DNA from 2 places in the Anaerococcoides asporogena genome. Region 2 is predicted to be linked to the other one. Evidence: predicted binding sites of a transcription regulator. Region 2 holds the regulator's gene; the other holds the start of a gene.
The links. Region 2 encodes Rex, which represses fermentation and respiration genes when NADH is low (regulators of the CRP and FNR family bind a similar motif). Its sites were predicted from a motif close to ATTGTTAANNNNTTAACAAT; they were not measured.
Positions count from the first base shown of each region.

Region 1: a site for Rex is predicted at 1,898-1,917, ahead of gap (type I glyceraldehyde-3-phosphate dehydrogenase). Genes of this name have one in related genera too.

Region 1 is NZ_CP120965.1:3,112,839-3,116,701, reverse strand. It holds gene P6M73_RS14280 (IS1634 family transposase) at 1-540, shown strand, start outside; gene gap (type I glyceraldehyde-3-phosphate dehydrogenase) at 742-1,761, opposite strand; gene P6M73_RS14270 (SH3 domain-containing protein) at 2,115-3,188, opposite strand; gene P6M73_RS14265 (transposase) at 3,330-3,863, shown strand, end outside.
Region 2 is NZ_CP120965.1:2,971,332-2,975,194, forward strand. It holds gene gltA (NADPH-dependent glutamate synthase) at 1-543, opposite strand, end outside; gene P6M73_RS13640 (sulfide/dihydroorotate dehydrogenase-like FAD/NAD-binding protein) at 543-1,433, opposite strand; gene P6M73_RS13645 (redox-sensing transcriptional repressor Rex) at 1,786-2,451, opposite strand; gene P6M73_RS13650 (ISL3 family transposase) at 2,683-3,863, shown strand, end outside.

The DNA of each region.
Region 1 (3,863 bases), 140 kb from region 2:
GACTTGGGGATCCGGGTAGGCAAGGTTATCAATAAGTTCAAAGTCGGTAAATTCGTGCAGTCTACCATCATCGACGGAACCTTCTCCTGGTCCTTCGACGAAGCCAAAATCCGGGAAGAAGAGCAGTTTGACGGCTGTTATGTCATTTTCACAAGTGTGCCGAAAGAAGATATGGAGATCGAGGAAGTAGTCAGGAGCTATCGGAAACTGATCAATGTTGAACAGGCCTTCCGCAACCTGAAGACAGTGCAACTCGACATCAGACCGGTATTCCACAAAACTGATAACCGAGTGGATTGCCATGTCTTTGTGTGTATGCTTGCCTACTACCTGATGTGGAACATGAAGCAGCGCATCAAACCGCTGATGGAAAGCGATGTTGAGGGAAAAAACAAAGAATATACCTTTGACTATGTCATCGAAGTTCTCAAATCGATCCGCAAAGAAATCGTCGAATTCAGCGGCGTGGAGAGCGAAGTCATCTCCGAACTCAGCGAAGAGCAGAGAAAGATTGCGGAACTGCTGGAAATCAAGTTTTGACCATACATTGGAAATTGAAAAAGTGCCTCAAAGCAAGAGGCACCAATCAATTTTGAGGTTTTTTTTCTGGAAGATACGTTACAACAGCAGAGATGAAAAGAAAGCAGAAAAACCGCAGGCACTCCGGATCCGGAGTGTCTGCGGCTTTTCTGGCAAATTAACATTGTCCTAGATATACGTTGCTCTTAATTAATCGAAGGATCAGGCCTGGTGCGGCAGACGCTTGCCGACGTATTCGACCAGGTCCACAACGCGGCAGGAGTAGCCGTACTCGTTGTCATACCAGGCAAAGACCTTGAGCATGTGGTCTTCCAGAGCCAGCGTGCTCAGTCCGTCAATGATGCTGGAGTGAGGATCGGCTACATAGTCACTGGATACCAGCGGCAGTTCGTTGTAATCCATGATGCCCTTGAGCTCGGTCTCGGCCGCCTCGCGGAGCACGCGATTCACTTCTTCCGCCGTAACCGGTTCGCGGGTGGTGACCACCAGGTCTACCAGGGAGACCGTCGGGATCGGCACCCGGATTCCAACACCGCGGAATTTACCGCGCAGCTGGGGCAGAACCTTAGCAACTGCCTGGGCAGCACCGGTGGTGGTGGGGATCATATTGAGACCGGCGGCGCGGGCTCTTCTGGGATCTTTGGCCTTGTGGTCGGTCAGGCTCTGGCCGTTGGTGTAGGCGTGAACCGTGCTCATCATGCCGTGCTCGATGCCAAAATGCCGGTCCAGGATCTTGGCAAAAGGAGCCAGGCAGTTGGTTGTGCAGGATGCGTTGGAAATGATGTGATGGAGGGAGTCATCATAATTTTCTTCATTGACGCCCATGACAATTGTGATGTCCTCATCCTTGGCGGGAGCGGTAATGATCACCTTTTTCGCGCCGGCATCCAGGTGAGCCTGAGCCAGTTCCCGGGTCCGGTACTTGCCGGTGCTCTCAATCACAATGTCGATGTTCTGTTCTTTCCAGGGTAATTCATTTGCTTCCCGGTAATTTGTGATCAGCACTTTTTGGCCGTTGATGACCAGATATTCTCCGTCTACAGAAGCTTCTCCCTGAAATCTTCCATAAATGGAGTCAAACCGCAGCTTGGCCAATGCCAGTTCTGCACTGGGCATCCCATTGATGCTGACCAGTTCCACATTGTTGTTCGGACGGTCCGCCAGGATCCTCACGACATTCTGACCGATTCGTCCGTACCCATTTACTGCAACTCGAATCATTTCTTCCTCCAAATTTCAAACTTGATATGAGATACTCTCTACGACCATCTTTTCATATTTACTGTATTATTTCAACATTAAATCTGTTTTATTCGTAGTTTTTTTCTCTCGGACAGAATCCCGCAAATGGCCGTAGATTGCCATTATTTTGACAAGCTGAAGGAGTTGTCACTTGTACTATCTATACTATTTTTTTCGGTTAACAGTGTGGTACATTTTGCAACAGAGGACTGAACAAAAACAGATCTTAACCGGTTTTGTATACCTTTTCATCATCCGACGTGACGGAAACTTTACCGGAAGTGTCAAAAAATAACAAATCGCACGGTGTAAGCCTTGCGATTTGTTATTTTTTATTTGTAGGGTTTGATGTAACCTGTGATGGACTTGATGCCCATATTGTTCACTCTCGTTTTATACTGGTAGTCGGATTCGCCGGAGTTTCGGGGGATCAGCATATCCATGCGGTACTTCGAATCGAAGGATGAGCCGCCGCGATCCTCAATCGTGAAATCACCCCAGCCTGGCAGGCTGACTTTTGAGCGAAGGGGCCAGTAATTGGAAGCAAGTACGCCGTAGCGCAGGCGGGTTCCCAGTGCGGTGGTGGTCCAGCCGCCATTTTCGGAAGCGAGGTTGGTGTAGAAGGTGAAGGACCAGGTCATCTTGGTGTACCCGGCATAGGGATCGGTGGGGGCAGCGGGGGCTGAAACAGCCGGAGGAGCCGTGGGGTTGATCCAGGCGCCGGCCTGTCCTTCTGTTTTGGATACATTCATCATACCATTGGAAGTTTTGTAGATATAGTAGCTGCCGGCGGCATAGGTTCCGACGGAGTTTGTACGAGCTGCCGCATCCGTGGCATTCATGTATTTGGGAGTATCGGCTGTCAGAGTATAGCTTTTCTGAGTTTCCCCTACAATCTGATTGGCAGTGGGGGTTTCCAGAACAGCGCTGTTCTCCGTAACCTGGAGGTAGCTTTTGTACACATAACCGGTCAGGTTGTTGAAGACCACCTTGTACCAGCTGTTGGATGGTCCGGCCAGAACCTGAACGGTCTGTCCGGCGGGGATCTTCAGCAGGCTGGAGTAGCCGGTGCCGGCACCTTTGCGCAGATTGACGGTTCCGGTGGTGAGACCGGTGGAGGTAAAGGTGATGTAGGAGGATGAAATATAGCCGATGGTCGAGCCTTCCTTGATCCTGGACCAGGATGAGTTATGGCTGATGACATCGATGGGCGTTCCGGCGGTCAGTTTCCGGATGATGGAATAGTTTGTGGAAGGTCCGACCCGGAAGTTGACTGAAGTTCTCGTTTCGGCCATGGCCGCTTCGGCCACCTGTGGATTGATATTTGATAATGCGAACGTCCCAGTTAAGATTGAGACGATAGCCAGTCCCTTGGCAATGGTCTTTATGACATGCTGACTGATCATAGCTACCTCCATCCTGGATTATTTTTATAAGTTGGTTAGGGTGTCAAAACATGTAAGTGGCAATTTAACCCACTTAAAGTCTGACTGAATGCGTTATGGTAAAATATAATAGAAATTTTTTAGTAACAGGTGGGTTTATAAATGGGTTTTTCAGCAAACAAACATCAGCAATTGAGTTTGGACGACAATTTCAATCAGTTGACCGACAGAACCAAGAAGTTCATTTTAAATTCCTGGGCTGGTGCTTTTGCCAAGACCATTTTTCCTCTCATCAATGAGGAACGATTTGCTGTTCTTTACAGCAGCAATGCTTTTTCCAGACCGAATACTCCGGTGAATATTGTGGTCGCTGCCCTCCTCTTGAAGGAGATGTGCCGGCTCACGGATGATGAGCTGCTTTTAAATATCCTTACGGATGTTAAGTACCAGTATGCCCTCAATACCACCAGCTACCTGGAACAGCCCATCAGCGACCGGACACTGAGCCGATTCAGAAAACGGCTCTATTACTATGAAATGGAGACGGGTGTGGATCTGCTCAAAGAAGAGATGCTGGCCATGGCTGAAAAAATGGTGGATTTCATGGACATCAATCCTTCGCTGAAACGAATGGATAGTGTCATGATCGCTTCCAGCTGCAAAAAGATGTCTCGACTTGAAATCGTCTATACCAGT
Region 2 (3,863 bases):
GATACCGTATACCAAGACTCCGCCCGGTTCATGCAGGGCTTCGAAAATGGTAACATCATAGCCTTTTTTGGCCAGGTCTCCGGCAGCGGTCAGACCGGCAGGGCCTGATCCGATGACTCCGACCTTGATTCCGTTGCTTGGTTCCTTTTCATCAAAGGTTACGCCGTTTTTCCGGTTGGTGTCAGCCACAAACCGCTCGAGCTTTCCGATCGCGACCGGGATGCTGCGAATACCGACAATACAGGAACCCTCACACTGGGTTTCCTGGGGACAGACGCGTCCGCACACTGCGGGCAGAGCGGAATCCTGGGAGATAATCCGTCCGGCTTCTTCAATGTTGCCCTTCTTGACTTCCTGAATGAAGGCAGGGATATTGATGGCAACCGGGCAGGCGCCCACGCAGCGCGGAACCTTGCAGTTCAGGCAGCGTTCTGCTTCGGACATGGCTTCTTCCATGTTGTAGCCATAGCAAACTTCTTCAAAATTCGTCGCACGAATCTCCGGAGCCTGTTCTCTTACGGGTACTCTTTCTTTTTTCAGCATTACTTTGTCTCTCCTTCCGCGCAGCCGCTGCTCTTGTGGCTGGCTCCTTCCTCATGTCTGAGCGTCTTCTGACCTTCCTGGGTCTTGTACATGCTCTGCCGTCTCATCGCTTCATCAAAGTTGATCAGAGCGGCGTCGAATTCAGGACCATCCACGCAGGCGAATTTTACTTTATCGCCAACAGTGACACGGCAGGCGCCGCACATGCCCGTTCCATCGACCATGATGGGGTTGAGGGAAACAATGGTATGAATTCCGCGCTTGAGGGTTTCTCTGGCAGCGAACTTCATCATGATCATCGGCCCAATGGCAATGACCATGTCATATTTCTTGCCGCGGTTGTCCACGAGCTCATTGAACATGGCAGTAACCATACCATTGAATCCATAGGAACCATCATCTGTGCAGACAAACAATTCCTTGGCAACGGCTTTCATTTCTTCTTCCATAATCAGTGTGTTGTGGGTTTTGGTACCGATGATAACATCAGCAGGGAATCCGCGGTCCTTCAGGTACTTAACCTGAGGATAAACCGGAGCGGTGCCAACACCGCCGGCAATAAAGAGGATATTGAGCTTGGACAGCTCTTCATCGCTCATATCTACTAATTCTGAGGGTCTTCCCAGCGGGCAGACTACGTCGTGGAAATAATCCCCTTCTTCCATGGCGGCCATGCGCTTGGTGGAGTCACCCAGTACCTGGTAAACAATGGCAATGGATCCCCTTTCCTTGTCAATGTCGCAGACGGTCAGTGGGATTCTTTCCCCTTTTTCATCGAGTCTGACAATCAGAAACTGGCCGGGCTTGGCAGCCTTCGCTGCACGCTTGGCTTCGATATCCATCCAATAGATACCATCGGCCAGGACTTTTTTACTTAATATTTTGTACATCCCTTAATCACCTCTGTATAATATTTTAACAAATTATTCGAAGTTTTTTAATTCACTATTCTTAATTATACCGATTGACAAGATTTATCATAGTCCCTTTTTAAAAGTTTTCATTGTTATTTTATAGATTAGTAGAAAAAATGAGATTTAGTTCCCATTTTTTCTCTTTTTTAAAAATTCAGGTACTAAACTTTCCCATAATGCAAATCTGGCTTTTTTATAAATAACCGACTTTTGAGGAATCTCAACCGAAATTCTGCTGCAGTCCAAAAAACGGCCGGGTTCCATCCGCAGGGAACCGGCCGTTTAAATCATCCCACCAGACAATCACCGAAATCCGGGAGTCGGCAGTTTATTTTGATTTCTTTTCCTTCTTTTCCCGTTCCTTGACCTTGTCATTCATCAGATATACCAGGGTCAGCAAGGAGTCCGACAGATGGACTGACTCCAATGCGATTTCTTTGGGAACCTGAATGTCAATCGGCGCGAAATTCCAGACCCCTTTGACTCCGCCCCTGACCAGTGTATCTACCGCTTTTTGCGCGACAGAAGTGGGAACACAGATGATCCCAATATCAATCTGGTTTTTGGTCAGGAATTCGTCCATGAGGTCGATGTCGAGAATCTCCACATCCCTGATCTGTAAACCGATCAGTTTGGGATTGGCATCGAAAATGGCTTTTAAATCAAATCCGAACTTATCGAATCGGGTATAGTTGGCGATGGCCTGTCCAATATTGCCGGCGCCGACGATGACGGTTTTGTAGCTTTTGTCCAGTCCCAGGATCTTGCCTGTTTCGGTGAAGAGCTCCCGGACATTATAACCATAACCCTGCTGGCCAAATCCGCCGAAGTTGTTGAAGTCCTGGCGGATCTGAGATGCGGTGAAGCCTATTTTCTCGCTGAGTTCCTTGGAAGAAATGCGATCTACGTCATTACGGAGCAGTTCAGCGAGATGGCGGTAATATCTTGGCATGCGTTTGATAACGGCCATTGAGATTCTTTTTTTCTTGTCCATATTTTATCCTCATACTCTTTCTTATTTATGTTTTTAACATTCTTGTAAATATATTAACATAGCTGGCGTAAATGATTAATAGTTTTTTTGGGTCAATCACAAATTCTGTGGGATTGACCGACTAGATCCATTCCCCAAACCGGCATAACATTTGATAATAGAACGAGCCCCGCGCTATGATGGAAATGCATCTGGACGGATGTACAAATCCAAACACAGCGGAGGCTCTGAATGAATTATACACAGGATGAACAAGCTAATACAATCACTGATTCCCAAAATTATCTGCACATCCCTTCGTCTCTTATTGGGTTTACTAATACGCATAGTTCACAGCATACTGCCGTTTCCGGTAAAAGTGTGATTCAGTTTCATGGAGTCCTCAAGCTAGATGACACCGATCGCGCCTGCCCCAACTGCGGGGGCTTCATGCACATTAACAATACGTCCTCATGCAGTCTCTGGCACCTGAACTTCGGGCACACTTATACGTCCCTGGAGTTCGGCAAGAATCAGTTACTGTGCCCAACCTGCGGGATCACCAAGGTCCAACAGGTGCCCTTTCAGGCACAAGGTCATCGGATCTCGCAACCACTTTTGCAATACACCAGGGACCTTCTCGCCATCGGAACCTACAACCTCAAGCAAGTCGCTGAGATTACTGGTCTTGGCAAGAACACAGTCAAAGCGATCGACTTGAAACGCCTGGAGGAAATGTACACCCTGGACGGCAAGCTCACCAAGCCCCAGAGGCAGGCAAAGTACCTCAGTATCGACGAATTCAAGCTTCACCGAGGCCACCAGTACGCCACCCACATCATCGACATAGAGACTGGCCATATCCTCTGGATCGCCCATGGCAAGCGCAAGCAGGTCGTCTATGACTTCATTGAGCACGTCGGTCTCGAGTGGATGGACGGTGTTGAAGCAGTCGCCTCGGACATGAACTCAGACTTCCAAGAAGCCTTTGAGGAAAAGTGCCCCCACATCCAGCCGGTCTTCGACCATTTCCACATCATCAAGAATTTCAATGACAAAGTGGTCGCTGAAGTGCGCAAAGACGAACAGAGGCGTCTTCAGGCGGTGGGTGAGTACAAAGCTGCTGAGTCCCTCAAGAGGACCCGCTATATCCTGATGTCTTCTCGGAAGACGCTGCAGCGCAAAGACCGGGAGGCCGCGGAGGGCAAACCCTTGTCCAAGGGCGGTACGCTCTTCCAAAGGGCAGAGATCACGCGTCGTCCTGGCAGTGAGGAGAAGTACGACCAGCTCATCCAGGAGAACCAGCTTCTGTTCACAGTTGACCTCGTCAAAGAGATGCTCTCGGAGGCGTACAAGGCCGCCAGTGAGCCGGAAATGGCTAGTCTGATCACGGAGGTCATGGAAGTATGCTATGCCTCGGAGAATAAGCACCT